DNA from 2 places in the Streptomyces malachitofuscus genome. Region 2 is predicted to be linked to the other one. Evidence: riboswitches for the same ligand, from Rfam matches in the RefSeq annotation. Region 2 holds a riboswitch; the other holds the start of a gene.
The links. A riboswitch is a leader RNA that binds a small molecule or an ion and turns the genes downstream of it on or off. The one in region 2 is predicted to bind glycine.
Positions count from the first base shown of each region.

Region 1: another riboswitch for glycine. It lies ahead of gcvP (aminomethyl-transferring glycine dehydrogenase); the one in region 2 lies ahead of gcvT (glycine cleavage system aminomethyltransferase GcvT).

Region 1 is NZ_JBVIGA010000009.1:241,801-256,935, forward strand. It holds gene ACZ44S_RS15980 (Clp protease N-terminal domain-containing protein) at 1-197, opposite strand, end outside; gene ACZ44S_RS15985 (PadR family transcriptional regulator) at 397-1,029, opposite strand; gene ACZ44S_RS15990 (PhzF family phenazine biosynthesis protein) at 1,193-2,002, shown strand; gene ACZ44S_RS15995 (CPBP family intramembrane glutamic endopeptidase) at 2,058-2,858, opposite strand; gene ACZ44S_RS16000 (glutamate-cysteine ligase family protein) at 2,938-4,455, opposite strand; gene ACZ44S_RS16005 (hypothetical protein) at 5,016-5,600, shown strand; gene ACZ44S_RS16010 (DUF5999 family protein) at 5,932-6,132, shown strand; gene ACZ44S_RS16015 (LacI family DNA-binding transcriptional regulator) at 6,369-7,400, shown strand; gene ACZ44S_RS16020 (TOBE domain-containing protein) at 7,463-7,858, shown strand; gene modA (molybdate ABC transporter substrate-binding protein) at 8,025-8,831, shown strand; gene ACZ44S_RS16030 (ABC transporter permease) at 8,828-9,655, shown strand; gene ACZ44S_RS16035 (ABC transporter ATP-binding protein) at 9,660-10,742, shown strand; gene gcvP (aminomethyl-transferring glycine dehydrogenase) at 10,810-13,695, opposite strand; glycine riboswitch at 13,870-13,965, opposite strand; gene ACZ44S_RS16045 (PRC-barrel domain-containing protein) at 14,079-14,453, shown strand; gene ACZ44S_RS16050 (DNA polymerase IV) at 14,464-15,135, opposite strand, start outside.
Region 2 is NZ_JBVIGA010000040.1:6,671-21,805, reverse strand. It holds gene ACZ44S_RS36515 (L-serine ammonia-lyase) at 1-1,233, opposite strand, end outside; gene glyA (serine hydroxymethyltransferase) at 1,358-2,617, opposite strand; gene gcvH (glycine cleavage system protein GcvH) at 2,632-3,009, opposite strand; gene gcvT (glycine cleavage system aminomethyltransferase GcvT) at 3,136-4,254, opposite strand; glycine riboswitch at 4,329-4,454, opposite strand; glycine riboswitch at 4,455-4,555, opposite strand; gene ACZ44S_RS36495 (AAA family ATPase) at 4,777-5,445, shown strand; gene ACZ44S_RS36490 (enhanced serine sensitivity protein SseB) at 5,499-6,278, shown strand; gene ACZ44S_RS36485 (enhanced serine sensitivity protein SseB C-terminal domain-containing protein) at 6,427-7,176, shown strand; gene ACZ44S_RS36480 (ABC transporter substrate-binding protein) at 7,601-9,268, shown strand; gene ACZ44S_RS36475 (ABC transporter permease) at 9,379-10,383, shown strand; gene ACZ44S_RS36470 (ABC transporter permease) at 10,385-11,347, shown strand; gene ACZ44S_RS36465 (ABC transporter ATP-binding protein) at 11,354-12,352, shown strand; gene ACZ44S_RS36460 (ABC transporter ATP-binding protein) at 12,349-13,599, shown strand; gene ACZ44S_RS36455 (hypothetical protein) at 13,702-14,310, opposite strand; gene ACZ44S_RS36450 (hypothetical protein) at 14,447-14,887, opposite strand.

The DNA of each region.
Region 1 (15,135 bases), on a different contig from region 2:
ACCTCGGCGTCGGACTCGAGGAGCGAGTGCAGCAGATGGGCGGTGTCGATCTGACCGTCCCCGTCCCGGACGGCCCTGCGACGGGCACCGGCGACCACGGCTGCCAGCTCGGCACTGAGCCTGGCATCGCTGTCGGCGCGGTGGACGCCCTGCTCCTGGAGCTCGTGGGCCTGCTGCCGGGGGATACGGGGTTGCACATCCCCCACCCCATCAGTCCCCCGCCACCGGGACATCCCCGGCGGGAAGCATCTTGGCGTCCCACGGGAAGTGGACGCCCGGGCCGGAATCTCCTCCTTGCGAAGGAGATCAGGGCGTTTTACGCCGAAGGGCGCGCGCCGGTTTGCGTCACGCCCCTCGTCTCGTGCGGTTCCCGCCGGAGGTGCTCGTCAGCCCTCGTCAGTCCTCGTCGGCGAGGATCAGGTACAGCTTCTTGCGCGCCTCGTTGATGACGGCGAGGGCCTTCTCGCGCTGCTCCTTGCTGCCGGTCTTCCACACCTGGCCGAAGGCCTCCATCAGGCCGAAGCCGGCCTGCCGGATCTCGCTCAGCGCCTCCCAGTCGACCCCGCGCGAGGCCTCCTCCCAGGGAGCCTCGGGGCCTTCCCCGGCCGCCGTGCGACCGGCTTCGGTGAGGGAGAACAGCTTCTTGCCGCCCTCCGACTCGCTGATGATCAGCCCCTCGTCCTCCAACAGCTGAAGGGTCGGGTACACCGAACCGGGGCTGGGCTTCCACGCCCCGCCGCTGCGCTCGGCGATCTCCTGGATCATCTCGTAGCCGTGCATGGGGCGGTCCTTCAGCAGGGCGAGGATCGAGGCCCGCACGTCACCGCGCCGTGCCCTTCCCCTGGGTCCGCCGCGCCCTCGCCCGCCCCACGGGCCGCCATGCCCGAAGCCGGGGCCGAAGGGGCCGCCGGGACCGCCCGGGCCCCCCGGGCCGAAGGGACCGAAGGCCGCGCGCAGCCTCTCGAAGTCGCCCCGACCTCCCCGCGGGCCCCCGTGACCGTGTCCGTGCTCGTGTCCATGGGTACGCATCGCAACCACTCCATTCCATCGTTGATCTGTCGCGATGCTTCAACGATATATCGGGAACGTACTTACGGCAACGGTTTCGGCGACCCAAGGGCCCGCGGCAACCGGTCCAGCCGTCGCCGATTGGCCTTGGCCTGCGGCTTCCCGCGGCCCGTAACGTCGGGCCATGCGGATTCGAATCGTCGACGCCTTCACCGACCGGCCCTTCGCCGGCAACCCCGCCGGAGTGCTGCTCCTCGACGCCTTCCCGGACGACGGCCGGCTGCAGAGCATCGCCTTGGAGGTCAACCACGCCGAGACGGCCTTCGCCCACCCGCTCCCCGGCGGCGGCGAGGCCGACTGGGCGCTGCGCTGGTTCACCCCCGCCACCGAGGTCGCGATGTGCGGCCACGCGACGCTGGCCACCGCGCACGTCCTGCACAGCACCGGCGCCCACCAGGGACCGGTCCGGTTCGCCACTCACAGCGGCGTTCTCATCGCCACGCCCGGCGACGACGGCGCCGTCACCCTGGACTTCCCCACCGCTCCGCTCACCGCGGTCGACATCCCGGCGGGCGTCGCCGAGGCGCTGGGGGCCGAGCCCCGTACGGCGTTCGACACCGGCCCGAACATCGGGGACCTGCTGGTCGAGGTCGCCGACGAGCGGACGGTGCACCGGCTGCGGCCCGACCTCAAGGCCCTGGCCGCCCACTCCCGGCGCGGTGTCATCGCGACCGCCCGCGCCGAGAACCCCGCCCTCGGGTACGACTTCGTCTCCCGCTGCTTCTTCCCCAACGTCGGCATCGACGAGGACCCGGTCACCGGCAGCGCGCACACCGCGCTGGCCCCCTACTGGTCCGAGCGTCTCGGCCGCAGTGCCCTCACCGGACTCCAGGCCTCACCGCGTACCGGCCGTGTCCGCACGGAGGTACGCGGCGAGCGCACGCTGCTCGGCGGACGGGCCGTGACGGTCATCGAGGGCGATCTGCTCGTCTGACCCCGGCACGGCGAAGGGGCGTACGACAATGGCCGTACGCCCCTTCGCCGCCAGTTCACGCCGTCGGCAGCCAGTCCACCTTGCCGGCCAGCAGCGCGTATCCCACGAACGCGCCGATGTCGAGCAGCGTGTGCGCGACCACCAGCGGTCCGACGCGGCCCCAGCGCCGGTAGAGGTACACGAACACCACGCCCATGACCATGTTCCCGATGAAGCCGCCGATGCCCTGGTAGAGGTGGTACGAACCGCGCAGCACCGCACTGCCGGCCATCGCGGCGCCCGGTGTCCACCCCAACTGGTTGAGCCGGCGCAGCAGGTAGCCGACGACGATGACCTCTTCGAGGATGGAGTTCTGCAGCGCCGAAAGGATCAGCACGGGGTACTTCCACCACACTTCGGGCAGCGCCTCCGGCACCACGGTGAGGTTGAAGCCCAGGCCTCGGGCGGCAAGGTAGAAGGCGATGCCGCTGCTGCCGATGACCGCGGCCACCGCCGCTCCGCGGCCGAGGTCGAACCAGGGGCGGGTCCGGTCGAAACCGAGGACCCGCAGCCCGACGCCCTCACGCAGCAGGAAGTGCGCGACCAGCGCGACCGGCACGAGCGCCGTGGCGATCCCGAAGAGCTGCCAGGCCAGGTCCAGCCAGGGGCGGCCCGGCGCGGCCGAGGCGTTGAGGGTGGCCGCCTGGTCCTTCAGTCCGCCCGGTTCGGTGACCGAGCCGACAAAGCTGATCAGCGCGGACACTCCGCTCGCGCCGAGCGACAGCGCGAGCACCAGCAGCGTCTCGTTGCGCAGCGTCGTCCGCGACAGTCTCCGCTCGGGAAGGGAATCGGCCCCCGGGCCCGCCTCCGCCTGCACACCTGCCTCCACATCGCCGATCGGTCAGATCAGTATGAGGGCAGCGGCTGTGGGCCCGGCCGGGGGGCCGCTCCGCGGGTCAGGCGGTGGGCACCGGTTCCGGCAGGCCCACCGGCCAGGTGTGCACGGGATCCCCCTGTTGCGTCAGCTCGCGGTAGCGGCGGGTGGTGGCGGCCAGGGCGGCCTCCCGGCCGAGTCCCATGTCCAGGGCGCGGTGGAAGGTCGCGGCCTGCCACGTGGCCCCGTTGACCCGCCGCCGGCACCGCTCCTCGATCACCCCGAGGTACAGGTCGCGGTCGGCGGGCTCGATCCCCCACGCGTCCAGCCCGGCCTCGGCGAGCGGCAGCAGTTCGTCCCGTACGAGGGTGACCGCGTCCACCTCGCCCAGACCGCCCAGGCGACCGCGCCGCGGCCAGCTGAGGCGGGCGTCGATGCCGTATTTGCAGGCGGCGTCGAAGTTGCCGGCGGCGGCCTCGAAGGGCAGCCGGGTCCACACCGGCCGGCTGTCCTCGGCGAGGGCGCGGACCACTCCGTAGTAGAAGGCCGCGTTGGCGATGACGTCCGTGATGGTGGGCCCGGCGGGCAGCACACGGTTCTCCACACGCAGGTGGGGCACGCCGTCGGCGATGCCGTAGACGGGACGGTTCCAGCGGTAGACGGTGCCGTTGTGCAGGACCAGTTCGGCGAGCGAGGGGACGCCACCCCGGTCCAGCACCTCGAGCGGGTCCTCGTCGTCGCAGATGGGCAGCAGGGCCGGGTAGTAGCGCAGATTCTCCTCGAAGAGGTCGAACGCCGAGGTCACCCACCGCTCCCCGAACCAGGTGCGCGGCCGCACGCCCTGGGTCTGCAGTTCGGGCGGGCGGGTGTCGGTGGACTGCTGGAACAGCGGGGGCCGGGACTCGCGCCACAGTTCCCGGCCGAACAGGAACGGCGAGTTGGCGCCGACGGCGATCTGCGCGGCGGCCACGGCCTGGGCCGCGTTCCACACGCTCGCGAAGCGCTCCGGGGTGACCTGGAGGTGCAGCTGCACCGAGGTGCAGGCGGCCTCGGGGGCGATGGACTTGGAGGTGCAGGTGAGCCGCTCCACACCGTCGATGTCGAGGGTGAAGTCCTCTCCGCGCGCGGCCACGATCTGATCGTTGAGCAATGCGTAGCGGTCCACGTCGGAAAGGTTCGAGGAGACCAGATCGTCCCGGTCCAGCGTCGGCAGGATGCCGATCATCATGATGCCCGCGTCGAGCTCACCGGCCTTTCGGTCGGCATATGCGAGCGAGGTCCGCAGTTCCTCGTCGAGCCGGTCGAATACCCGCCCGCCCAATCGATGGGGAGCGATGTTCACTTCCAGATTGAACATCGCGAGTTCCGTCTGGAAGTCCCGGCTGGCGATCCGTTCAAGGACTTGCGCATTCAACATTTTCGGCATGCCGTCGGCGCCCGCGAGATTCAATTCGATCTCCAGCCCCATGAGGTTCTTGGGACGGTCGAACCGCTTCTCCGCCAGCAGTCGCTCCAGACCCGTCAGACACCTGCGGAGCTTCTCGCGGTAGCGCTGGCGATCGGACAGGTCGAACTGACCTGCCACGACCTTCTCCCCCATCGAAGCGTCCCTCCTCGGATGGGCGGACCGAAGAACGGCCGCCGGGGTCCCGGTTCACAAGGGAGGATGCCCCGCGGATGCGATCGATAACGTCCCGGACCGGCCCGTCGGCCGCTACTCTCTCCATGGTGACCTGTGGCACATTCCCTAGGCATGGCCCGGACGCCCGTAGCGCGGCGGTTACAAGCTCGTGAAAAACGCCGACGAGAATTGGCCGACCGCTCGGCAGCCATTATTCGAGGTCATCGGCGTACACCCTGCCCGGAATCGGGATGATTTTCGCGTTTCACCGGCCAGAAGTACCCTTGTTCTCCCGGCCGAAAACGGTTAGACGAAACATAGTCCGAACACGCGTCGTATAAACTTCGCCCACAAGGCAGAAGGTTGGCGCCCACGGTCGAGCGATCCAGCCGGGAGAAGGCGTGCGGCAGTCCACGGCCCCGTCTCCCGCGTTCGGACCCCGGTCCCCACCTCTCTGACCTTCGCGAGCTGACAGCGCCGTCCGCCCCGCCACGCCCCGCCCTCGCGCCACCGTGCCTTCGAATGAGAGGCGACCCACCATGCCGCTGCATGTCCCCCCGGCTCCCGCGCCCGCACTGCGTTCCGTCCTGACCGCGCTCTCCTCACCGACCGCGGTCAGCGAGGCACGAACTCCCTCGCTGCTCGGTGCCCAGGGACCCGCCTCACCCGAGCTCCCCCTTCCCGTGCACGTCCTGGACCAGGTCACCGCCGACGGCGGGACCGCGACACGGCTGGCCGGGTGGCGTTTCCTGATCCGCACCGGCGACCGTGCGGTGGCCGCCGCGGACACCGTGCTCACCGCCGACGGATGGGCCTTCTCCCGCTTCTTCGAAGGTCCCTACATCACGTCCACCGAGCTGGCGCTGCGCCAGGCCGAGGCCCTGCCCCAGCCCTACCAGCCGCGGCTGCTGTCGGTGCCCGGCCTCTACATGCTGACCCTCTGGCTGCACAGCGATCCCACGGCGGACGGCGCGGGCGGCGACCCCGCCCCCACCGATCTGCTCGTCCCGCTCGCCCCGGCACCGCCCGGCATCGCGGCCCACCGTCCGCACCGGGTCACCGAGCTGCTTCCGGTGCTGACGCACCGGGCGACCCCGACCCGGCTGCTCGGCTCACCCGCCTGACGTCGCTCGACCGTGTACCCCGCTGCCCGGGAGGCCGGACAGCGGGGTACACCCATGCCGGGGCGGCGGGCCGCACACAGGGACTAGCCCTTTCCGGCCACAGCGAACCACCCGAAGTGACAGTGCAGTTGAGATGAACCGTCCGCGTGGGTGATGCGTCATCAACCTGTGAGGAGCGGTGCCGCGAAATCCCTGCGGATCGTCGTCCGTGGGGCAACACTGGTTTCCGACCGACTTATCACAACGGGGGGCGGTCATGAACGAAGCTTCACGCCGCGGAACTGAATCAACAGCCGACTCACAGGTCACCACCGAGCGAGAGATCCCACCCATGTGCCAGCACCAGCCACCGTGCCCCTCAGCCGACTCCGCCGACCGGGAATCCGCCCGTCTCGTGGCGCACCACCCGGAGCAGGGCTGGAGCCTGCTGTGCAACGGTGTCGTGCTCTTCGAGGACACCGGTGAGCTCCTGCCCGACGGCAGGATCATCGCCCCGCAGCGCCCCCGGGATGTCAGCCTCACCACCGCCTGAGCACGACCGGGCGGGAACGGGGACCGCCCGGGAGGAACAGGGGCCGGCCCGCAGGATTTCCTGCGAACCGGCCCCGACGCATGTCCGGAGGTGATCACTCACCGTAGTCCCGCACGCGGAGCGGGGTGACCCGCGCGCGCTCTCCGCGATCATCCTCCCTGAATGCCTTCCCACGGGAGCCCTCTTTCCGGAAGACTCCTGGAAGTTTCACGGGTTTCCGTCACAGGGGAGGGCACGTGGCAGCACAAGAGGCCGACGCCGAGGGCAGAGTCACGATCACGGAGATCGCCCGGCAGGCCGGCGTCTCGGTACCGACCGTCTCCCGTGTCGTCAACGGCCGCTCCGACGTCTCCCCGCGGACCCGCGCCCGGGTCGAGGACCTGCTGCGCCGCCACGGCTACCGCAAGCGCCCCAGTTCTTCCGCCTCCCGCGCGGTCCTGCTCGACCTGGTCTTCAACGACCTCGGCAGCCCTTGGGCCGTGGAGATCATCCGAGGAGTCGAGGAGGCCGCCCACGCGGCCGGGGCGGGCACGGTGGTGTCGGCGATCCGCGGCCGTTCGGGCAACGCCCGGGAGTGGACACGCAACCTGCGGGCGCGCGCGTCCGACGGCGTCATCCTGGTGACCTCCGCGATGAACACCCTGCACGAGGAGTTGCGGATCCTGGGCGTCCCGCTGGTCGTCGTCGACCCGGCCGGCTCCCCCGCCGCGGACGTGCCGACCATCGGCGCCGCGAACTGGTCGGGAGGCATGGCCGCCACCGAACACCTGCTGGCCCTCGGCCACCGCAGGATCGGGCTGATCGCCGGGCCGACGCGCCTGCTCTGCGCACGGGCGCGGCTCGACGGCTACCGGGCGGCGCTCGAAGGCGCCGGTATCACGCCCGACCCGTCGCTGATCGTCCCCGGCGACTTCCGCCCGGAGGCCGGCTTCGCCGGCTGCAACGCCCTGCTGGACCTGCCGGAGCCGCCGAGTGCGGTGTTCGCGGCCAGCGACCAGATGGCTCTGGGAGCCGTCGAGGCCCTGCGCGGACGGGGGCTGAGGGTCCCGGAGGACATGAGCGTGGTCGGCTTCGACGACCTCCCGGAGGTGCGCTGGTCGGCCCCGCCGCTGACCACGGTCCGCCAGCCCCTCTCCGACATGGGCGGACTCGCCGTCCGCACGGTGCTCCGCCTCAGCCATGGCGAACAGCCGGACTCGCCCCGCGTGGAACTGGGTACGGAGCTCGTCGTCCGGTCCAGTACGGCGGCGCCCGCCGACCGGGGCTGACCGGTCAGGGCCACGTCGCCCCGGGCCTCGCGGCCCCCGCCCCGCGGCCTAGGGTGAGCGGCATGCAGTCCTACACGATCGGCCAGGCAGCGAGGCTGCTCGGAGTGAGCCCGGACACCGCCCGCCGCTGGGCCGACGCGGGCCGCATCGTCACCCATCGCGACGACGGCGGACGGCGCCTCATCGACGGGCGGGACCTGGCCGCCTTCTCCGTGGAACTCGCCAAGGCGGCCAGCGCCGAGGAGGAGACCCCGTACACCTCCGCACGCAACGCCTTTCCGGGCATCGTCACGGCGATCAAGCTCGGCGATGTCGCCGCCCAGGTCGAGATCCAGGCCGGGCCGCACCGTCTCGTCTCCCTGCTCACCCGCGAGGCCGTGGAGGAACTGGGTCTCGAAGTCGGCACGGAGGCCACCGCGCGGGTGAAGTCGACAAACGTCCATATCGACCGCACCTGAACGAGGAGCACGCCTGCCGGAACGCACATGCGAGCTCACTCACCCCTTTACCTTGCTCATGCGATGAGACAGAGGGCTTCTACCTGGCACATGCGCCGGTATGATCGGCGTGTCGGAAGGAGTTCCGCGGGACCCCTTCGCCCAGCCGCCGAGGGAGTGCTCCGAGATGACCCGATCCGCTCACTGGACACGCCGGTCCCACCGGATCGGTGCGCTCGGGGCCGGCGCCGTCCTCGCGCTGGGCGCCTGCTCCGCGTCCGGCTCGGACTCCGTCTCCGGGACGGGCGGAGAAGGCGTGAGCGGCACGGTCACGGTGTTCGCGGCCGCCTCGCTGAAGGAGAGCTTCACAGAGCTCGGCGAGCGGTTCGAGAAGGAGCACCCCGGCACCCGGGTCACCTTCAACTTCAGCGGCAGCGACACCCTCGCGGCGGGCATCGCCAACGGCGCTCCGGCCGACGTGTTCGCGGCGGCCGACACCAGGACGATGAAGCGCGCCGCGGACCGGGGACTCACGGCCGGCAGCCCGAGCACGTTCGTCCGCAACCGACTGGAGATCGCCACCGCGCCGGGCAACCCGCACGGCATCGACTCCCTCCGGGACCTGACCGCTCCCGGCCTGAAGGTCGTGCTGTGCGACACGACGGTCCCCTGCGGCGCCGCCGCGCGGACCGCACTCACGGCCGGCGGCGTCAAGCTGTCCCCCGCTTCCTATGAGCAGGACGTCAAGAGCGCCCTGACGAAGGTCCGGCTGAAGGAGGCGGACGCCGCCGTCGTGTACCGCACGGATGTGCAGGCCGCCGGTGACAAGGTGGAGGGCGTGGAGTTCCCGGAGTCCGCCGAGGCCGTCAACGACTATCCCATCGCCCGGCTCGACGACGCGCCCAACCCCGAGGCCGCGAAGGCGTTCGTGACACTGGTGACGTCTCCGGAGGGCCGGAAGGTGCTGGGCGCGGCCGGGTTCCTCGCGCCATGAGCACGCGCCGGGAAGCTGCCCGGAAGCCCCGTGACCGCGCCCCCGGCCACGGTGTCCCTCTCGCCCTCCTCCTGCCCGCCCTGCTCGGCCTGGCGTTCCTCCTGGTGCCTCTGCTCGCCCTGCTCCTGCGCGCCCCCTGGCGCAGCCTCCCGGAGCAGCTGACCAGCCCGGAGGTGTGGGAGGCGCTGCGCCTGTCGCTGCTGTGCGCCACGACGGCGACCGCGCTGAGCCTGGTCGTCGGCGTCCCGCTGGCCTGGCTGCTGGCCCGCACCGACTTCCCCGGCCGGGGCCTGGTCCGCGCCCTGGTGACACTTCCGCTCGTCCTGCCTCCGGTGGTGGGCGGCGTCGCCCTGCTGCTCGCGCTGGGCCGCAACGGCGTCGTCGGCCAGTGGCTCGACGCCTGGTTCGGCATCACCCTGCCGTTCACCACCACGGGCGTCGTCCTCGCCGAGACGTTCGTGGCGATGCCCTTCCTCGTCATCAGCGTCGAGGGCACGCTACGGGCCGCCGACCCGCGCTTCGAGGAGGCGGCCGCCACGCTGGGCGCCTCCCGCTTCACCGCCTTCCGCCGGGTCACGCTGCCGCTGGTCGCCCCCGGCATCGCGGCCGGTGCGGTCCTCGCCTGGGCCCGCGCCCTCGGCGAGTTCGGCGCCACGATCACCTTCGCCGGGAACTTCCCCGGCCGCACCCAGACCATGCCGCTGGCGGTCTACCTCGCCCTGCAGAACGACCCGGCCGCCGCGATCGCGCTCAGCCTGGTCCTGCTGGCGGTGTCCGTCGCCGTACTGGCCGGGCTGCGGGACCGCTGGATGAGGGCCGTCTGAGACCATGCCGAAGCATCCCGAGACCGCGCACTCCGGACCCGTGCCCGCCGCCGGGCTGGACGCGCGGCTCGTCGTGGAGCGCGGCTCCTTCCGCCTCGACATGGCGCTGACCGCCGCGCCCGGCGACGTCGTCGCCCTGCTGGGCCCGAACGGCGCCGGCAAGACGACGGCCCTGCGCGCCCTGGCGGGCCTCGCTCCCCTGGCCGCGGGTCACCTGCGGCTCGACGGCACCGACCTGCACCGGACGGCGCCGGAGTCACGTCCGGTGGGCGTCGTCTTCCAGGACTACCTGCTCTTCCCGCATCTGACCGCCCTGGACAACGTGGCCTTCGGACCGCGCTGCAGGGGCGCCCGCAAGAGGGAGGCGCGGGCCGGTGCCGCCGAGTGGCTGGACCGCATGGGGCTGGCGGAGCAGGCCGGTACCAAGCCGCGGCACCTCTCCGGCGGACAGGCCCAGCGCGTGGCGCTCGCCCGCGCCCTGGCCACCCACCCCCGGCTGCTGCTCCTGGACGAACCGCTCGCCGCTCTGGACGCCCGCACCAGGCTGGAGGTGCGCGCACAGTTGCGCCGTCATCTGGCCGCCTTCGAGGCCGTCGCGGTCCTGGTCACGCACGACCCGCTGGACGCCATGGTGCTGGCCGACCGTCTGGTCGTCGTGGAGCGGGGCCGGATCGTGCAGGAGGGCACTCCGTCCGACATCGCCCGTCACCCGCGCACCGAGTACATCGCCCAGCTGGTCGGCCTCAACCTGTACCGCGGGCAGGCCGCCGGCCACACCGTACGGCTCGACGCGGGCCCGGCCGTCAGCACCACCGAGGACCTCTCCGGGCCGGCGTTCGTGGCGTTCCCGCCCGGCGCGGTGACGCTCCACCGGGAACGGCCCACCGGGTCCAGCGCCCGCAACCTGTGGCACTGCGCGGTCGCCGGGCTGGAGAGCCACGGGGACCAGATCCGCGCGGAGCTCACCGGGGAACTCTCCCTGGCCGCCGACCTCACCACGGTCGCCGCGGCCGAACTCGATCTGCATCCGGGCGCACCCGTCTGGGCGGCGGTCAAGGCCACACAGACACACGCGTATCCGGCCTGACGGGCCCCCGCGGCCGCACATGCCGAAGGGCCCCGCTCCGGCGTGGAGCGGGGCCCTTCGGCGCACGTCAGTCCTCGTAGGCGTCCAGCGGCGGGCAGGAGCAGACCAGGTTGCGGTCGCCGAAGGCCTGGTCGATCCGGCGGACCGGCGGCCAGTACTTGTCGGCGGCGCTCACCCCTGCCGGGAAGACGGCCTCCTCGCGGTCGTACGCGTGCTCCCACTCCCCGCCGAGCGCCGCGGCGGTGTGCGGGGCGTTGCGGAGCGGGTTGTCGTCCGCGGGCCACTCGCCGGAGCCGACCTTCTCGATCTCGGCGCGGATCGCGATCATCGTCTCGCAGAACCGGTCGAGTTCGGCCAGGTCCTCGGACTCGGTGGGCTCGATCATCAGGGTGCCGGCCACGGGGAACGACATCGTCGGGGCGTGGAAGCCGTAGTCGATCAGGCGCTTGGCCACGTCGTCCACGCTGACGCCGGTCGCCTTGGTCAGCGGGCGCAGGTCGATGATGCACTCGTGTGCGACCAGCCCGCCGGGTCCGGTGTAGAGCACCGGGTAGTGCGGCTCGAGACGCTTGGCGATGTAGTTGGCACTGAGCACGGCCACCTGCGTGGCCCGCTTCAGGCCCTCGCCGCCCATGAGCCGGACGTACGCCCAGGAGATGGGCAGGATGCCCGCAGAGCCCCACGGCGCCGCCGAGATGGGCCCCACGCCCGTCTCCGGCCCCGCCTCGGGCTGGAGCGGGTGGTTCGGCAGGTAGGGGGCGAGGTGCGCCCGCACGCCGACCGGGCCGACGCCGGGACCGCCGCCGCCGTGCGGGATGCAGAAGGTCTTGTGCAGGTTCAGGTGGGAGACATCGCCGCCGAAGTGGCCGGGCTTGGCCAGACCCACCAGCGCGTTGAGGTTGGCGCCGTCCACGTACACCTGGCCGCCGGCCTCGTGGACCTCGGCGCAGATGTCGGCGACGTGCTCCTCGAACACACCGTGCGTCGAGGGGTAGGTGATCATCAGCACGGCGAGCTCGTCGCGGTACTGCGCGATCTTGGCCCGCAGGTCCGCGACGTCGACCTCGCCGTCGTCGGACGTCTTCACGACGACGACCTTCATGCCGGCCATCACGGCGCTCGCCGCGTTGGTGCCGTGCGCGGAGGACGGGATGAGACAGATGGTGCGCTGCTCGTCGCCGTTGGCCCGGTGGTAGCCGCGTACCGCGAGCAGGCCGGCCAGCTCGCCCTGGGAGCCCGCGTTGGGCTGGAGGGAGACCGTGTCGTAGCCGGTGACCTCGGCGAGACGCTCCTCCAGCTCGCGGATGAGCGTGAGGTAGCCCTGAGCCTGCTCGGCGGGCACGAACGGGTGCAGCTGCCCGAACTCGGGCCAGGTGACCGGCTCCATCTCCGTGGTCGCGTTGAGCTTCATGGTGCAGGAGCCCAGCGGGATCATGCCGCGGTCCAGCGCGTAGTCGCGGTCGGCGAGCCGGCGCAGATAGCGCAGCATCGCCGTCTCCGAGCGGTGCTGGTGGAAGACGGGGTGCGTCAGGTACTCGTCGGTGCGCAGCAGGGCGTCCGGCAGCGCGTCCCGCGCGGCCGCGTCCAGCGCCTCGACGTCTCCTTCGACACCGAAGGCGCTCCACACGGCGGCCAGCCGGTCCCGGGTGGTGGTCTCGTCGCAGGCGATCGAGACCAGGTCGCCGTCGACGAGGCGCAGGTTGACGCCGTTGTCGCGGGCGGCGGCGACAACCTCGGCAGCCCGCCCGGGGACGCGCACGGTCAGCGTGTCGAAGTAGGAGCCGTGCACGATCTCGGCTCCGCCGGCCCGCAGCCCCTCGGCGAGGACCGTGGCGTACCGGTGGGTGCGCCGGGCTATCAGCCGCAGACCCTCCGGGCCGTGGTAGACGGCGTACATCCCGGCCATGACGGCGAGCAGCACCTGGGCGGTGCAGATGTTGCTGGTGGCCTTCTCGCGGCGGATGTGCTGCTCACGGGTCTGGAGGGCGAGACGGTAGGCCTTGTGCCCGTCGGCGTCGACGGAGACGCCGACGAGCCGCCCGGGCAGGCTGCGTGCCATCTTCTCCTGCACGGCCATGTAGCCGGCGTGCGGTCCGCCGAAGCCCATCGGCACACCGAAGCGCTGCGTCGTGCCGACGGCGATGTCCGCGCCCAGCTCACCGGGCGACTTCAGCAGGGTGAGGGCGAGCAGGTCGGCGGCGACGGTGACGAGCGCGCCCAGCTCGTGCGCCTGGTCGATCAGCGGCTTGATGTCGCGTACGGCACCGGAGGCGCCCGGGTACTGGATCAGTACGCCGTTGATGTCGCGCTCGGCGAGCTCGGCGGGGATGCCGTCGCTCAGGTCGGCGACGACGACCTCGACGCCGGTCGGCTCGGCGCGGGTCTCCATCACGGCGATCGTCTGCGGAAGGGCGTCCGCGTCGACCAGGAACAGGCCCTTCTTGTTCCTGCCCATGCGCCGGGACAGCGCCATCGCCTCGGCGGCGGCGGTGCCCTCGTCGAGCAGGGAGGCACCGGAGGTCGGCAGGCCGGTGAGCTCGGCGACCACGGTCTGGAAGTTCAGCAGCGCCTCGAGCCGGCCCTGGGAGATCTCGGGCTGGTACGGCGTGTACGCCGTGTACCAGGCGGGGTTCTCCATCACGTTGCGCAGGATGACGGGCGGGGTGAAGGTGCCGTAATACCCGAGACCGATCATGGAGCCGAGCACCTGGTTGCGGTCGGCCAGCTCACGCAGCTCGGCCAGCACCTCGGCCTCGCTCCGCGCACCCGGCAGGTCCAGCGCGTCGGCGTTCTTGATGACATCCGGCACGGCGGCGGCCGTCAGCTCGTCCAGCGAGCCGTACCCGACCTGGGCGAGCATCTTGGCCCGGGCCTCGTGGTCGGGGCCGATGTGGCGCTGCTCGAAGGGGATTCCCTGTTCGAGCTCGGAGAGCGGGGTGCGAGGGGCGGTCATTGAGGAGGCCTCCTGGTCCGACGACCTTCGAGGGGCACCACGGCGCAGGTGCCCGGACGGCCTCCCCCTCTGTCATCTCGACCTGAGAGCTTCACCGGACCGCCCGAAGGAATCCGGCTTTCACCGTCGGTGAGAGCGGAAGCCGTCGACACCCGCTCTGCTTTCCAGAGTGACCTCGTCCGTGCGGTACGTGTGCCTGAGAGATTCCGGGGAGGATTTGCTCCTTCGGCGCCTCCGATGGTGTCCGGAGGACTCTCCCGCACGGGGTCAGCGGCCGATTGCCAGGGTACCAGCGAGCACAGCACGGGGGCCTCGAGTGGCCGCACCGTCGATTGTGCCTTTTTGTAGTGCTTACGGATGAGTTTGCAACCAGTGGAGGGCCCGTGCAGACCGACATCGATCCGCGCCACCTGATCGGCCGCAAGGCGTTCGACCGCAACGGAACCAGGATCGGCACGATCGACGAGGTGTACCTCGACGACGCCACCGGTGTTCCCGAGTGGGCGGCGATACGCACCGGCCTGTTCAGCAGGGACGCCTTCGTCCCGCTGGAGCCCAGCGAACTGATCGACGGCGCCCTCCACGTGCCGTTCGAACGGGCTCTGATCAAGGACGCTCCCGACTTCGGCGTGGGCCGTCATCTCTCGCCCGAGCAGGAGCTCCAGCTCTACCACCACTACGGTCTGGACATCGCCGCCCCTCCGCCCCTTCCGGACCGCGACTTCGGCGACCTCGCGGGGAAGGACCATCAGGCCTGACCCGTCCCGCTCACCCGCTCTCCGGCCCGGCCCCTCCGCCCGCCTTCACGCCCTCGCCCTCCTCCGGTCCGCGTGACACCAGCGGCAGCGGCTCCGCCGGTTCCAGGGCCGGATCGTCGACGCGGAAGGTCTTCACCCGGCCCGGGCCCGAGTCGGGGGTCTCGAAGCGCACCGTGACCCGGCCCAGCCCGCTGCCCTGCACCCAGCCGTGGCCGTGCACGGCATGCCGTACGTCGTGTCCCGCGGGCCAGCGCCGCTCGGCGGGCGCCGGCCCCTCGGCGGCGGGCGCGGCCTCGGGTTCCTCGCGGACCGGATCCTCCTCGCGCCCGCCGGCGGCCTGCGCGAACAGGTCCTCCTGTGTGTAGTCGGCCAGTCCGCTGACCCCGACCCCCAGCAGACGCACCCCGCCCGTGGTGTCGACCGAGTCCAGCAGCCGTGCCGCCGCCTCCCGCACGACGGCCGGATCGTCGGTGGGCCCCCGCAGGGTCTCGGACCGGGTGAGCGTGGAGAAGTCGTACCGCCGCACCTTCAGCACGATGGTCCGGCCCGACAGGCCCGCCCCCCGCAGTCTGCGCACGCACCGGTCGGCGAGCCGCTGCACCTCCGTCCCCACCCGCACCCGGTCGTGGATGTCCACGTCGTAGGTGTCCTCGACCGACACCGACTTGGTCTCCCGCTCGGC
Region 2 (15,135 bases):
CGCCATCCGCGCCGCGGTGACCGCCTTCACCGCGGCCATGCCGTTGCGCTCGATGCACGGGATCTGGACCAGCCCGCCGACCGGGTCGCAGGTCAGGCCGAGGTTGTGCTCCATGCCGATCTCGGCGGCGTTCTCCACCTGCTCCGGTGATCCGCCCAGCACCTCCGCGAGGGCGCCCGCCGCCATCGAGCAGGCGGAGCCGACCTCGCCCTGGCAGCCGACCTCGGCACCGGAGATGGAGGCGTTCTCCTTGAAGAGCATGCCGATGGCGCCCGCGGCGAGCAGGAAGCGGACCACGCCCTCCTCGTCGGCGCCGGGCACGAAGTTCATGTAGTAGTGCAGGACGGCCGGGATGATGCCGGCCGCTCCGTTGGTGGGCGCCGTGACGACCCGGCCGCCGGCCGCGTTCTCCTCGTTCACGGCCATCGCGTAGAGGGTGATCCACTCCATGGCCAGGGCCTGCGGATCCCCCTCCGAGCGCAGCTTGCGGGCGGTGTTCGCGGCACGGCGGCGGACCTTCAGACCGCCCGGCAGGATGCCCTCACGGGACATGCCGCGGTCGACGCAGGCCTGCATCACGCGCCAGATCTCCAGCAGCCCCGCGCGGATCTCCTCCTCCGACCGCCAGGCGCGCTCGTTCTCCAGCATCAGGGCGGAGATCGACAGACCCGTCTCCTCGGTGAGGCGCAGCAGCTCGTCGCCCGTGCGGAAGGGGTACTTCAGGACGGTGTCGTCGAGCTTGATGCGGTCCGCGCCCACCGCCTCCTCGTCGACGACGAATCCGCCGCCCACCGAGTAGTACGTCCGGCTCAGGACCTCGGCGCCGGAGGCGTCGTACGCCCACAGCGTCATCCCGTTGGCGTGGTAGGGGAGCGCCTTGCGGCGGTGCAGCACCATGTCGTCGTCGAAGGAGAACGCGATCTCGTGCTCGCCGAGCAGCCGGATCCGGCCACCGTCCTTGATCTTCTCCACCCGCTCGTCGGCCGACTCCACGTCCACCGTGCGCGGCGAGTCGCCCTCCAGGCCGAGCAGCACCGCCTTGGGCGTGCCGTGGCCGTGCCCGGTGGCGCCCAGCGAGCCGTACAGCTCCGCCCGCACCGAGGCGACCGAGTCCAGCAGGTCCTCGTTGCGCAGCCGCCGGGCGAACATCCGGGCCGCCCGCATCGGGCCGACCGTGTGCGAGCTGGACGGGCCGATGCCGATCGAGAAGAGATCGAAGACCGAGATGGCCACGGGGGGACTCCTAAGGGTTCGGCGGACGACGCTGTCCGCCTGCGGTTCATGGTGCGGGGCACCGCGCTCACCGACCCAGTGTGCGCGATGCCCCGGATGTCCGTACAAAGAAAAGCGTACAAAATTACGTCAGACCGGGGTACAGCGGGTGCTTCTCGGCGAGTGCCGTCACTCGGGCCCGGAGCGCCTCGATGTCGTAGGACGGCTTGAGCGTCTCCGCGATCACGTCCGCGACCTCGGTGAAGTCCTCGGCCGTGAAACCGCGGGTGGCCAGGGCGGGGGTGCCGATCCGCAGACCCGAGGTGACCATCGGCGGGCGCGGGTCGTTCGGGATCGCGTTGCGGTTCACGGTGATGCCGACCTCGTGCAGCCGGTCCTCGGCCTGCTGGCCGTCCAGCTCCGAGTTCCGCAGGTCGACCAGGACCAGGTGCACGTCCGTGCCGCCGGACAGCACGTCCACGCCCACGGCCCTGACGTCGTCCTTGACCAGACGCTCGGCCAGGATGCGGGCGCCCTCCAGGGTACGGCGCTGGCGCTCCTTGAACTCCTCGGAGGCGCACACCTTGAACGCGACCGCCTTGGCGGCGACCACATGCTCCAGCGGACCGCCCTGCTGGCCGGGGAAGACCGCGGAGTTGATCTTCTTGGCCAGCTCGGCCGTGGAGAGGATCACACCGCCGCGCGGGCCGCCGAGGGTCTTGTGCGTGGTGGTCGTCACGACATGGGCGTGCGGGACCGGGTTCGGGTGCAGGCCCGCGGCCACCAGGCCGGCGAAGTGCGCCATGTCGACCATGAGGTACGCGCCGACCTCGTCCGCGATCCGGCGGAACGCGGCGAAGTCGAGCTGACGCGGGTACGCCGACCAGCCGGCCACGATCAGCTTCGGCTTGTTCTCCTTGGCGAGCCGCTCGACCTCGGCCATGTCGACCTGTCCGTCGTCGCCGACGTGGTAGGCGACGACGTTGTAGAGCTTGCCGGAGAAATTGATCTTCATGCCGTGGGTCAGGTGCCCGCCGTGCGCGAGGTTCAGACCCATGATCGTGTCACCCGGCTTGAGCAGCGCGAACATCGCGGCCGCGTTGGCCTGGGCGCCCGAGTGCGGCTGCACGTTGGCGTGCTCGGCGCCGAACAGCTCCTTCACCCGGTCGATGGCGATCTGCTCGATCACGTCGACGTGCTCGCAGCCGCCGTAGTAGCGGCGGCCCGGGTAGCCCTCGGCGTACTTGTTGGTCAGGACCGAGCCCTGGGCCTCCATGACCGCGACCGGGGCGAAGTTCTCCGAGGCGATCATCTCGAGGGTGGACTGCTGACGGTGCAGCTCGGCGTCGACCGCGGCGGCCACCGCCGGGTCGAGCTCGTGCAGGGACGTGTTCAGAAGCGACATGCGGCTACGGCTCCTCAGCCCGCGATGTGGGCGTCGTACTCGGCGGCGGTCAGCAGGTCGGCCGGCTCGTCGGCGACACGCACCTTGAACAGCCAGCCCCCCTCGAAGGGGGCGGAGTTCACCAGCGAAGGGTCGTTCACCACGTCCTCGTTGACCTCGGTGATCTCACCGCTGACCGGGGAGTAGAGGTCGCTGACCGACTTGGTCGACTCCAGCTCGCCGCAGGTCTCGCCCGCGGTCACGGTGTCACCGACCTCGGGGAGCTGGACGAACACCACGTCGCCGAGCGCGTTGGCCGCGTGCTCCGTGATGCCGACCGTCGACACGCCGTCCTCGGCGGCCGTCAGCCACTCGTGCTCCTTGCTGTAACGCAGCTGCTGGGGGTTGCTCATGGCCTGAATTCTCCTGTACGCGGGGGACTGCTGATGACGATGGGACAGCGAAAAGCGCTGCTGAGCGGGTACGCGGGCGCCGGCTCGGGCGTGCGGTGCCCCGCCCGGGGGCTGCCTACGACGGTGTCACTTCTGCCGCTTGTAGAACGGCAGCGCCACGACCTCGTACGGCTCGTGGCTGCCGCGGATGTCCACGCCGACGCCCTCGGTGCCCGGCGCCGCGTGCGCCGCGTCGACGTACGCCATCGCGATCGGCTTGCCCAGCGTGGGGGAGGGGGCGCCGGAGGTGACCCGGCCGATCACCTCGCCGCCGGCCACGACCGCGTACCCGGAGCGCGGCACCCGGCGGCCCTCGGCGACCAGGCCGACCAGCACGCGGGGCGGCTGCGCGGCGGCGCGCTCGGCGGCCTCGGCCAGGGCGGCGCGGCCCACGAAGTCGCCCTCCTTCTCGAACTTCACCACCCGGCCCAGACCGGCGTCGAAGGGCGTGAGGTCGGTGCTCAGCTCGTTGCCGTACAGCGGCATGCCCGCCTCCAGGCGCAGCGTGTCCCGGCAGGACAGCCCGCACGGGACCAGGCCCTTTTCCTCGCCGGCCTTGGTCAGCGCCTGCCACAGCTCGACCGCGTGCTCCGGCTTCACGAACAGCTCGAAGCCGTCCTCGCCGGTGTAGCCGGTGCGGGCGATGAGCGCGGGGACACCGGCGACCGTACCGGGCAGACCGGCGTAGTACTTCAGACCGTCCAGATCGGCGTCGGTGAGCGACGCGAGGATCGCCGGGGACTCGGGGCCCTGCACGGCGAGCAGCGCGTACGCGTCGCGGTCGTCGCGGACCTCGGCGTCGAAACCGGCCGAGCGCTCGACCAGCGCGTCGAGCACCGTCCGGGCGTTGGAGGCGTTGGCGACGACCATGAACTCGGTCTCGCCGAGCCGGTAGACGATCAGATCGTCCAGGATGCCGCCGTCCTCGCGGCAGATCATGGTGTACCGGGCGCGGCCGGGCTTCACGCTCCCGATGTTGCCCACCAGGGCGTGGTCGAGGAGGGCGGCGGCCTGCGGGCCGGCGACGGTGATCTCGCCCATGTGCGAGAGGTCGAAGAGGCCGGCCCGGGTGCGCACGGCGTTGTGCTCGTCGCGCTCGGAGCCGTAGCGCAGGGGCATGTCCCAGCCGGCGAAGTCGGTCATCGTCGCGCCGAGCGACCGATGCAGGGCATCGAGCGCGGTCCGGCGGGGTTCGGTACTGCTCATCGGTCGGTCTCCCAGAGGCGATGGGGGTCCCTCCCGCGCGAGTTCATACCAGCGTGGGAGAAGGCGAGGGCAAATCCTCCCCATCTGTCATCGGAACCTGAGAGGTTCGCCATGACCGCCCGTACCGGGGAGGAGTCACGGCTTGCACCTTGGGTGGGGTCGCTGGAGCACGGCTGCAGCGGCCCGCTTTTCAGATGTGCCTCGCCCACGCGGTAACGGTGCCTGAGAGATTCAAGGGAGGGACTTGCTCCTTCGGCGCCCCGGCGGCACACGGTGCCGGGGACTCTCCCGCGCGGATTCAAACGGCCGGTATGCAGTTGGCGCGCACATCATTGCACGCATCGCCGGGGTCCGGCAGGGGGACCCTTCCCTGGGGTGCACAGGATGTGCGGGCACGGTCACAGGGAGCTGTGACAGGCCTGTTTCACGAAAGGCACGGAAACGAGAGACACCTGGCATTACCTTCTCTTTACACTCGGCGGGGACGGGACTCGTACCTGGCCCCAGGGGAGGACCATCACGGTGAACAGGACCACGGCGTGCGCCACCACCACCGGCGCCGCGCTGCCCGCGCAGCCGCCCGCTCGGGCCGGCCGGGCACGCGGCGCACTGCCGGCGCCCGTCGTCCGCGATCTGCGGGCACGCGCCGGCCGCAGCCCGCGCGCGCTGCTCTTCGGACCCCGCGACCTCGTCGTGGTCACCGGACTGCCCGGCAGCGGCAAATCCACGCTGATGCGGCGCACGGTGCGGGGCACCCGCGTCGACTCCCAGGACACCCGCGACCGCTGGGACCGCCGCATGCCGCGGTTCCTGCCGTACGCCGTGTACCGCCCGCTGGTCCGCCTCGCCCACTACGCGGGGCTGCGCCGCGCACTGCGCGCCGGCGGCCCGGTCGTCGTCCACGACTGCGGCACGCAGGCCTGGGTGCGGCGCTGGCTGGCCCGCGAGGCCCGGCGCCGGGGCGCGAGCCTGCATCTGCTGCTGCTCGACGTCACCCCGCAGCAGGCCCTGGCCGGCCAGCGCGAGCGCGGACGCGGAGTCTCCCGGTACGCCTTCCGGCGCCACCGCGCGGCGAGCGACCGGCTGTTGCGCGCGGTGCGGCGCGGCCGGGTGCCGGCGGGCTGCGGCTCGGCGGTGCTGATCGACCGGGACGCGGTGGACGCGCTGCACCGGATCGGCTTCGCGGGCTGACCCGATAGCCTTTTCAGCCACAGCAGTGGTTCCAGGCAGGCGGTAGGCGAAAGATGGACTTCCCGGCGGAATTCTCGGACCGGACGCACCCCCATCCGCACGGCGGATGGCCCGGTAACGAGCTGGAGGAGGTGCTCTCCGCCTCCCTCGGCGTCCCCTCCGCGGGGGCCAGGATCATCGAGGTGCTGGGCCGCAGCTTCGTCTGGGTCCCGCTGCCGAACGGCGGCGGCCCGCACAGCGGCCCGCTGGACCTGCCCACCATGGAGATCGACGGCCAGGCCTACGTCCCCGTCTTCAGCTCCGAGGAACAGTTCCGGCAGGTCGTCGGCTCCCACATGTCGTACACGATCGCCCCCGCCGTGGAGTTCGCCCGCGGCCTGCCGCCGCAGGCGGGGATCGCGGTGAACCCCGGCGGCGTGGTCTCCGCGCCGCTGCCGCCGGGCGCCGTCGCCGAACTGTGCCGGGCCGGACGCGGCCCGCTGGACGGCCCGGCGAGCGGCGGCCGGGTCCGGCTGTTCGAGCCCGACTGGCAGGACGACCCGGTGGACTTCCTCGGCGCGGCCTCGGAGGAGTTCGACTCCATCGGCGTCGTGACGACCGCCCGCCGCTGCCTGGCCGCGATCGAGACCGCGGACCCGGTCCTGTTCGTCGGCGTGGAACTGGCCCACGCGGAGGGCGACGCCCGCGCCCTGCCCCTGGACGCCCTGGGGCGGGCCCTGGGCCGCACCCCGACCCGCTGGCCGGTCAACCTGATCCTGATGGACCTGGCCCAGGACCCGGTGGCGGACTGGATGCGCACCCGGGTCACCCCCTTCTACCAACGCCACCCGTGACCGTCCGGGGACGCGGCCCCTGCCGCGCACTGAACGCAGACCGCCGGAGGCCGTCGGCTTAAGCTAGGTTCGTTCGCTGGCGAGGTGTGTTACGGAGGGGCGATACAAAGTGAGCGCTGGCACCGCGGCGGCCGGGCAGGTCGAGCACATGCTGCGCCAGGTGACGCCCGGGCGTTACGACGCCTATGAGGCGTTGCTGCGCGCTCTCGCGACCCCTTCGACCGGCCAGGTCTGGATGCTGCTGTGGCACGGCCAGGCCGGCTCCCCGGACGCCCAGTACGGGAACATGGACGTCGACGGCTTCGGCTACGCGCCCTGCGTCACCTCCGCCCAGGAGCTGTCCGCCAGCGGCTGGAACCGGTCGTACGAGGTGGTCGACGGCCTCGAGGTGGCCCGCGCCCTCTTCCCCGACCGCTACGGACTCTGGCTCAATCCGCACGCCCCGGGCGGCGGCGTCGGCATCCCCTGGCTGGACCTGCGCCGGATCGCCGGCGGACTGGACCGCCGGCCCGCCGGACCGCTGCGGCTGTCCGAACCGGCCATCGAGATCCCGCAGTTCTACGCCCTCCTCGCGCAGAACGCCCACCGCACCCCGGCCGTCCGCGCCCTGCGCCGCGCCTGGGTGCAGCCCGCGCTGGGCGCCCCGTACCTCGCCATCGGCCTGGACGTGTACGACACCTCCCCGCCCGCCGTGGACGCGGTGCGCGCGATGATGCAGCAGTCGCTGGGCGCGGTCCCGGACGGGCTGCCCGTGTCGACGGTCGCGATGTCCGACGAGCACGACCCGGTCGTGATGTGGCTGCGCGTCAACGCCCGCCCCTTCTACGACCGGGAGGCGCACGGCGCGGTCCAGCCGTCCGCCCCGGGGTACGGATACCCGCCCGCGCAGCACCGCTGACCGGGCAGGATCCCTGATCCCGGGGTCACCCCCCACCGTCCTTCGGCTCATGCTGACTCAGCGTCACCGTGTCCACCACGTGGACACGGGCGCCGGCGAGGGCGGAGCCCGGTGCGACCGGCGCTGATTTCACGTCAGATTTTCGGCCATGTGCGTGGAGCGACGACCCGTTGACCCCCTGTCACCTGCGGTTTCACCCCTTCTTCACGTCGCCGGATGCTCTCCGAACAGCCCTGTGAACGCCGGATTTTGTGTCCGGGGGGTTAAAAGTCGACGGCGGGGTGCCTGAAGCATCCCATATGTCAAGTGTTCAGATCTCAGGTAGGTATCACCGCTATCCGGACTGTTCCTGACTGACTGCGAACGTCTGTAGTGTTCGGCCGGTCAAGATGCATCCACATAGCGGACCCGGAGTGGCCCCAATATGCGCATACCCAAGTCCCGAGTCGCTCGGGCGATCACGGCCGCGGTGGCGGTCGGTCTGATTGCCACGGGCTGCTCCAGCGAGCGGGACAGTGACAACAAGAGCGACGGCGGGAAGGACACCTTTGTCTTCGCCGGTGCCGGTGACCCGGGTTCCCTGGACCCTGCCCTCGCGAGTGACGGCGAAACCTTCCGTGTGACGCGTCAGGCGTTCGAGGCCCTGCTCGAGCACGAGTCCGGCGGCACCAAGCTGGTCGGCGGCCTCGCCGAGACCTGGTCGAGCAACGACGAGGGCACCGTCTGGACCTTCAACCTCCGCAAGGGCGTGAAGTTCCACGACGGCGAGGCGTTCAACGCCGCGGCCGTCTGCGCCAACTACGACCACTGGTTCAACTGGACGGGCACCTACCAGTCCAGCGCGGTCTCCTACTACTGGCAGACCGTCATGGGCGGCTTCAAGAAGAACGAAGACCCCGAGACGCCCGAGGCGAACTACAAGTCCTGCACCGCGAAGGACGAGAACACCGCCGTCATCGAGGTCAAGAAGCCCTCCGCCAACCTTCCTGGCGGCTTCTCCCTCAACGCCCTCGCGATCCACTCCCCGAAGGCCATCGAGGAGTACAAGAAGCAGGACGCGTCCGCCAAGGGTGACGCCATCACGTACCCCAAGTACAGCCAGGAGGCCGGCACGGTCGCCGGTACCGGCCCGTACAAGATCACGAAGTGGAACAAGGGCAACAAGGAAGTCACCCTTGAGCGCTTCGACGACTACTGGGGCGACAAGGCGAAGATCAAGAACCTGGTCTTCCGCACCATCTCCGACGAGCAGACGCGCCGCCAGGCGCTCGAAGCCGGTGACATCGACGGCTACGATCTCGTCGCCCCGGCCGACGTCAAGTCCCTCGAGGACAAGGGCTTCGTGGTCCCGACCCGTGGCGTCTTCAACCTCTTCTACGTGGGCATGAGCCAGAGCGCCAACAAGGCCCTCAAGAAGAAGGAAGTCCGTCAGGCGATCGCGCAGGCGATCGACAAGGAGAACCTGGTCAAGACACAGCTGCCCGAGGGCGGCAAGGTCGCCGACCAGTTCATGCCGGACACCATCGCGGGCTACTCCAAGAACGTGAAGCAGTACCCGTTCGACACCGCCGCGGCGAAGAGCCTCCTCAAGAAGGCCGGTGAAGAGAAGCTCGAGATCGAGTTCTGCTACCCGACCGAGGTCACCCGCCCGTACATGCCTGCCCCGCAGGACCTGTTCGAGCTGATGAAGGCCGACCTCGAGAAGGCCGGCATCACCGTCAAGCCCAAGGCCATGAAGTGGGCCCCGGACTACCTGGACGCCACCGAGGCGGGCTCCTGCGCCCTGCACATGCTCGGCTGGACCGGTGACTTCAACGACGGCTACAACTTCATCGGTACCTGGTTCGCCGAGTACGACAAGCAGTGGGGCTTCAAGGACAAGAAGGTCTTCGACGCCGTGAACGCCGGCTCGGAGCTCGTGGGCGACGAGCGCACCGCCGCCTACGAGAAGGCCAACGAGGCCATCATGGACTACCTCCCGGGTGTCCCGGTCTCCTCCTCCCCGCCGGCCATCGCGTTCGCCAAGAACGTGAACCCGCCGAACGTCTCCCCGCTGACGCAGGAAGTCTTCTCCGAGGCCTCCTTCAAGTAGGAGCCTGACCGGCAGGTGAACTGAAACGGGGGGTTCCGCCCGGCCGCCGCAACTCGGCGGCCGGGCGGGTCCATTCATGTAAGAAACCACGCAAGAAAGGGGCATGCGGGGTGCTGCGTCTCGTCGTACGAAGACTGCTCCAGCTCATACCCACGCTGCTCGGTCTGTCGGTTCTGCTCTTCCTCTGGCTCGACCGGCTGCCCGGTGGACCCGCCTCAGCGATCCTGGGGGAGAAGGCCACTGCGGCCGAAGTGGCGCGCATCAACCGTGCGCTCGGGCTGGACCAGCCCGTCTACGTTCAGTACTGGCGCTTTCTCAAGCGCATCTTCGAACTCGACCTGGGAACCTCCACTCAGACCGGACAGCCGGTGTGGGACGAGTTCACCCTGCGGTTCCCGGCGACAGTGGAACTCAGCATCGCCGCGATCCTCATCGCTGTGCTCATCGGCATCCCGCTCGGATACCTGGCGGCCAAGCGCCGCGGTGGCTGGATCGACGTGGCCTCGGTGTCCACGTCGCTCGTCGGCATCTGCATACCGGTGTTCTTCCTCGCCATCCTGCTGAGGTCGGTCTTCTCCGTTCAGTTGGGCATGTTCCCGAGTTCGGGCCGACTCACCACCGGTATCAACGCGACCGAGGTGACCGGGTTCGCGGTTCTCGACGGTTTGCTGACCGGCGAGTTCGACGCGAGCTGGGACGCCATCTGGCATCTGATCCTGCCCGCTGTCGCACTGGCTTCCATCCCTCTCGCCGTGATCGTCCGCATGACCAGAGCGAGTGTGCTGGAAGTGCTGGGTGAGGATTACGTGCGTACCGCCGAGTCCAAGGGGCTCGAGAAGCGTGTGGTACGTGGCCGCCATGTGCTGCGCAACGCGCTGCTTCCGGTGATCACGGCCGTCGGTCTGCTGACCGGCAGCCTCTTGTCCGGCGCGGTGCTCACCGAGTCCGTGTTCGACTTCGGCGGCATCGGCTCCTTCATTCGCACGGCGATCGATGGCCGTGACTACCCAGTGCTCGTCGGGTTCATTCTCTTCATCGCGATGGTCTACGTCCTCATCAACCTTCTGGTCGACATCGCGTACAGCATCATCGACCCGAGAGTGCGGGTGCACTGACGTGACGACTGTGACCAAGAAGGCCGACAAGATCGACCGGCTCGCGGAGCTGATGCAGACCACCGAGGTCACCAGTGGTGCCAGCCTGTGGCGTGAGGCGATGCGCCGGCTCCGGGCGAGCAAGATGGCCGTCATCGGCGCGGTGATCATCGCTCTGTTCGTCGTCGTCGCGCTCATCGGACCGTGGATCGCCCCATACGCACCCACCGCTCAGACCTGGCGCGGTGATGTGTTCCCCAACCGCGGTGAATTCGTCGGCATGCGAAGCGGGAACTGGTTCGGCCTGGACCACCTGGGACGCGACCTTTTCAGCCGATGGCTCGTCGGGGCTCGTCAGACCCTGCTCGTCGGTGTCGTGTCGATGCTCATCGGCCTCGTCGTGGGTGCCGTCATCGGCGTCTGCTCGGGCGCCGCCGCGACGCTCGGCGGACGTGCGGGACAGCGTGTCGACACGGTCATCATGCGTTTCACCGACGTCATGCTGTCGCTTCCGTCGCTGCTCCTGGCGGTGTCGGTCGCCGCCGTGATGGGACAGTCGCTGACCACCGTGATGATCGCTGTCGGTGTCGTGCAGATTCCGATCTTCGCACGCCTGCTGCGTGGGTCGATGCTGGTGCAGGGAGGTTCGGACTACGTTCTGGCGGCCAAGGCGCTCGGCCTCCGCAAGAGGCGGATCGTCCTCACCCAGATCCTGCCGAACTCGCTCAGCCCGGTCATCGTCCAGGCGACGCTGTCCCTGGCCACCGCGATCATCGAAGCAGCGGCCCTGTCCTACCTCGGCCTCGGCAACCCCGACCCGGCGATCCCGGAGTGGGGCGTCATGCTCGCCCAGGCCCAGCGGTTCTTCGACAATGAGCCGATGATGGCGGTTTACCCCGCAGTCGGAATCATCATCACCGCCCTCGGCTTCACCCTGCTCGGCGAGGCCATGCGCGAAGCGCTCGACCCGAAACTGCGAGGCTGAAATTCCATGGCACTACTCTCAGTCGACGAACTCAGCGTCACTTTCACTGCAAAGGGCCGCAAGGACTCGATCGCGGTCGACGGTGTCTCCTTCGATGTCGACGAAGGTCAAGTTGTGGGCCTCGTCGGTGAGTCCGGCTGCGGCAAGTCCGTGACCTCGCTCGCCCTGATGGGGCTCCTGCCCGCCAAGGGCGTCCGGGTCGGCGGCCGGGCCGTCTTCGACGGCCAGGACCTGCTCACCATGTCCCCGCAGGAGCGCCGGGACATACGCGGCAGTCAGCTCGCGATGATCTTCCAGGACCCGCTGTCTTCGCTGAACCCGGTCGTGCCCATCGGTGTTCAGATCACCGAGATCCTTCAGCGCCACCGCGGCGTGAAGGGAGAGGCCGCTCGCAAGGAGGCCGCCCACCTGCTGGACCGGGTCGGCATCCCCGACCCGACCCGGCGGCTCAAGGAGTACCCGCACCAGATGTCCGGCGGTATGCGCCAGCGTGCGCTGATCGCGATGGCTGTGGCGTGCGCGCCCCGGATGCTTATCGCGGATGAGCCGACCACCGCACTCGACGTCACCATTCAGGCCCAGATCCTGGAGCTCCTCAAGGAACTGGTCGACCAGGAGGGGACCGCCCTGCTGATGATCACCCACGATCTCGGCGTGGTGGCCGGCCTGTGCGATCAGGTCAATGTGCTGTACGCCGGCCGGGCCGTGGAATCCGCCGGCCGGTGGGACCTGTTCACCTACCCGACTCACCCGTATGCCCACGGGTTGCTCGGTTCCATCCCGCGGCTCGATGCGCCGCGAGGGGAACCGCTCAGCCCGATCCGCGGCTCGATCAACGACCGAATCGCCTGGGCGGACGGTTGTGCCTTCGCGCCGCGCTGTGACCGCTACACGATGGAGTGCCTGACCGGCACGCCCGAACTGACCGAACCCCGCGCCGCTGGACACCGGGTCCGGTGCGTCAACCCGGTCCTTCCCAAGTCCAAGGCGGAGGTCTCGGCATGAGCCTGCTCGAACTCGAGGACGTGAAGGTCCACTTTCCGGTCAAGAAGGGCGTGCTGTTCGACCGTACGGTCGGCCACGTCTACGCTGTCGACGGCGTGTCGCTCAAGGTCGAAGCCGGTCAGACGTACGGGCTCGTGGGCGAGTCCGGCTGTGGCAAGACCACGCTGGGCCGTGGCGTGCTGCGACTGGTCGACATCACCGACGGTGAAGTCGTCTTCGACGGGACCGATCTGGCGAAGCTGCCGGAGGAGGAGATGCGCCGGTTCCGCCGGCGTCTCCAGATGGTCTTCCAGGACCCGCTGGGCAGTCTGAACCCGCGACAGAACATCGAGTCGATTCTCAGCGAGGGCATGGCCGCGCACGGGATCGGGGCGAACCAGGAGGAACGGCGGGAGAAGATCAAGGAGGTCCTCGCCAAGGTCGGCCTTCCCGTGAACGCGCTCTCCCGCTACCCGCACGAGTTCTCCGGGGGTCAGCGCCAGCGCATCGGCATCGCGCGGGCACTGGTCCTGGAACCCGACGTGATCATCTGCGACGAGCCGGTGTCGGCACTCGACGTGTCCGTGCAGGCGCAGGTGATCAATCTGCTGGAAGAGTTGCAGGAGTCACTGGGGCTGACCTATCTCGTCATCGCCCACGACCTGGCGGTGGTGCGGCACATCTCGGACGTCATCGGAGTCATGTACCTCGGCTCCCTGGTGGAGGAGGCGCCCAGCGACGCCTTGTACGCCGGCCCCAAGCACCCGTACACCAAGGCCCTCATGTCGGCGGTGCCCCTGCCTGACCCCGAGGCCGAGGACCGGCGTGAGCGCATTCTGCTCCAGGGCGACCTGCCGTCCCCCGCGAATCCGCCGACGGGGTGCAGGTTCCACACCCGCTGTCCGTGGGCCCAGCCGAAGTGCGCGACCGAGCGTCCGGCGCTCGTCGACGCGGGTGACGGGCACAAGGTGGCCTGCCACTACGCCGCCGAGATCGAGTCGGGGGAGTTGCGGCTGACCCGGCCGACGGACATCGGGGCCGTCACGGAGACCGACGTGGCGGTGGTGGAGCAGCCCGAGGGGGACGGGGAGGGCTCCGCCGCCCTGCTGCCGGCCGACTCGACGACCAAGCCGGACCCCGAGGCGGTGAAGGAGAAGGTGCCTACAGCGGTCGAGGCCCCAAGCGTCCGGACAGCCGACGCAGCGGTGAAGGACGCCGATACCGCGCAGCCACATGCCTCCGGCCCGTCTTCGGACAAAACCGACTGACGGACTGCACGACACAGTGGAGCGCCGGACAAAGAGCCCGGCGCTCCACTCGTGATGCGGTCCCATGGAGTGACCGTCAGCGCTCCTGAGCGGCCTGTTGAATCAGTTTGCGGTTGTTTCCTTGGCCAACACGCTGTCTTTCGGACACCGTGTGGCTGCCGCGACCCTGGCGAGAGGGTCGTTCGGGTTGGCGCTCAGCGGCTTGAGGCAGTCGACAGTGCCGAAAGAATTGGAACCGGTGTTCCATGTTGTTACTTTTCCCGTGATCGAACGGTCTTGACCCGCGCAGGTCAGGGTGAATGTGGCGTCTATCCGCTCGACGCCCTGGAAGTACACTGCCTGCGCTTTGTCGCCCGTGAACTCTGTGGTCATCGGCATTGCCTCGGATGTGGTGCTCTTTCCCACGTCTGCGAGTGGCTTGTCGAGCTCGCGGCTCAGTTCCTTGAGAACCCCGCTCGGAGCTTCCGTGTCCTGGGAGAGTTCAATGGCCGAGGACCACGGTTGATATGGCTCGCCGGTGATCTTCAATTCATCGCCGTGGGAGATGATGCGCGCCTGATCCAACACAACCGGAACCCAGCGGGTCTTATGTTCCCATTCGTAGGCCGCACCTTTACACGCTTGCTGCCCGTCAGCAGCGCTTTTCGGTTCGGTACACCCAGAAGTTCCCGCAGTAAGCAGCAGAATCATCACGAATGTCTTTCTGATCATTTGCATACTCAATCCAGGCGTCTCGTCACGGGGAGCTCGGTTCCGTAGCGGATTCAGGTCCTAGTGCTTCGCCGCATGCGCGGGAGCAGGGTGCCATCGGCGGAATGTTTCCGGACGGCACCCCGCTCCCGTGCTGTCACGTGCGACCGTAGTAGATGCAGGTCTTCCCGGTCCCGATGTAGGTGGACAGCATGGCGCTGACCTTTTCACCCTCAGGGAAAGACCCGTTGTAGGAGTGATGGAGCCCGTACCCGACGCCGAGGTTCCACTTGTACTTCCACGTGGAACCGGCCATCTCCATTTCCATCCAGAACGGGCGGCCGTTCTCGCCTGCGTAGTTGTCGAAGTAGATGTGTTCGCCGTGCGCGATGAAGCGCGCCTCCGCATACCCGTATCCATTGGTGGAGGCAACTCGGACGCGGACATCTCTGCCGCCCGCGTCCTTCGAGCTGGCGCTGGACCCGCCCTCGCATTTCCACTTGGGCGTAGCAGCGGCCTCGGCGGAACCCGCCAGGAGTAGCACGCTGGTCAAGGTGGCGGTCGCACAGGCCGTTATTCGAGTGAGTGATGTGGCCACAGCTTCTCCTTGGTCATTGTTCGAAGCTCTTGGGTCCATCCGTGAGTGCCGCTCCGAAATGCCCCGGATCGGATTTCTGGTGGCCAACTCGCGGGTGCCCTCTCGGCAGTGTTTCTTCCCCCTCGGGGATGGCACGATCATGCACCCGGATTCACTCGCTGTACAGCTGTTCTTCTCCTTCTGAGGAACATCTGAGGTTCGGATGAAAGTGGAATTGTAGACTCCTATTTATTTCCGTGCTCCGAGTG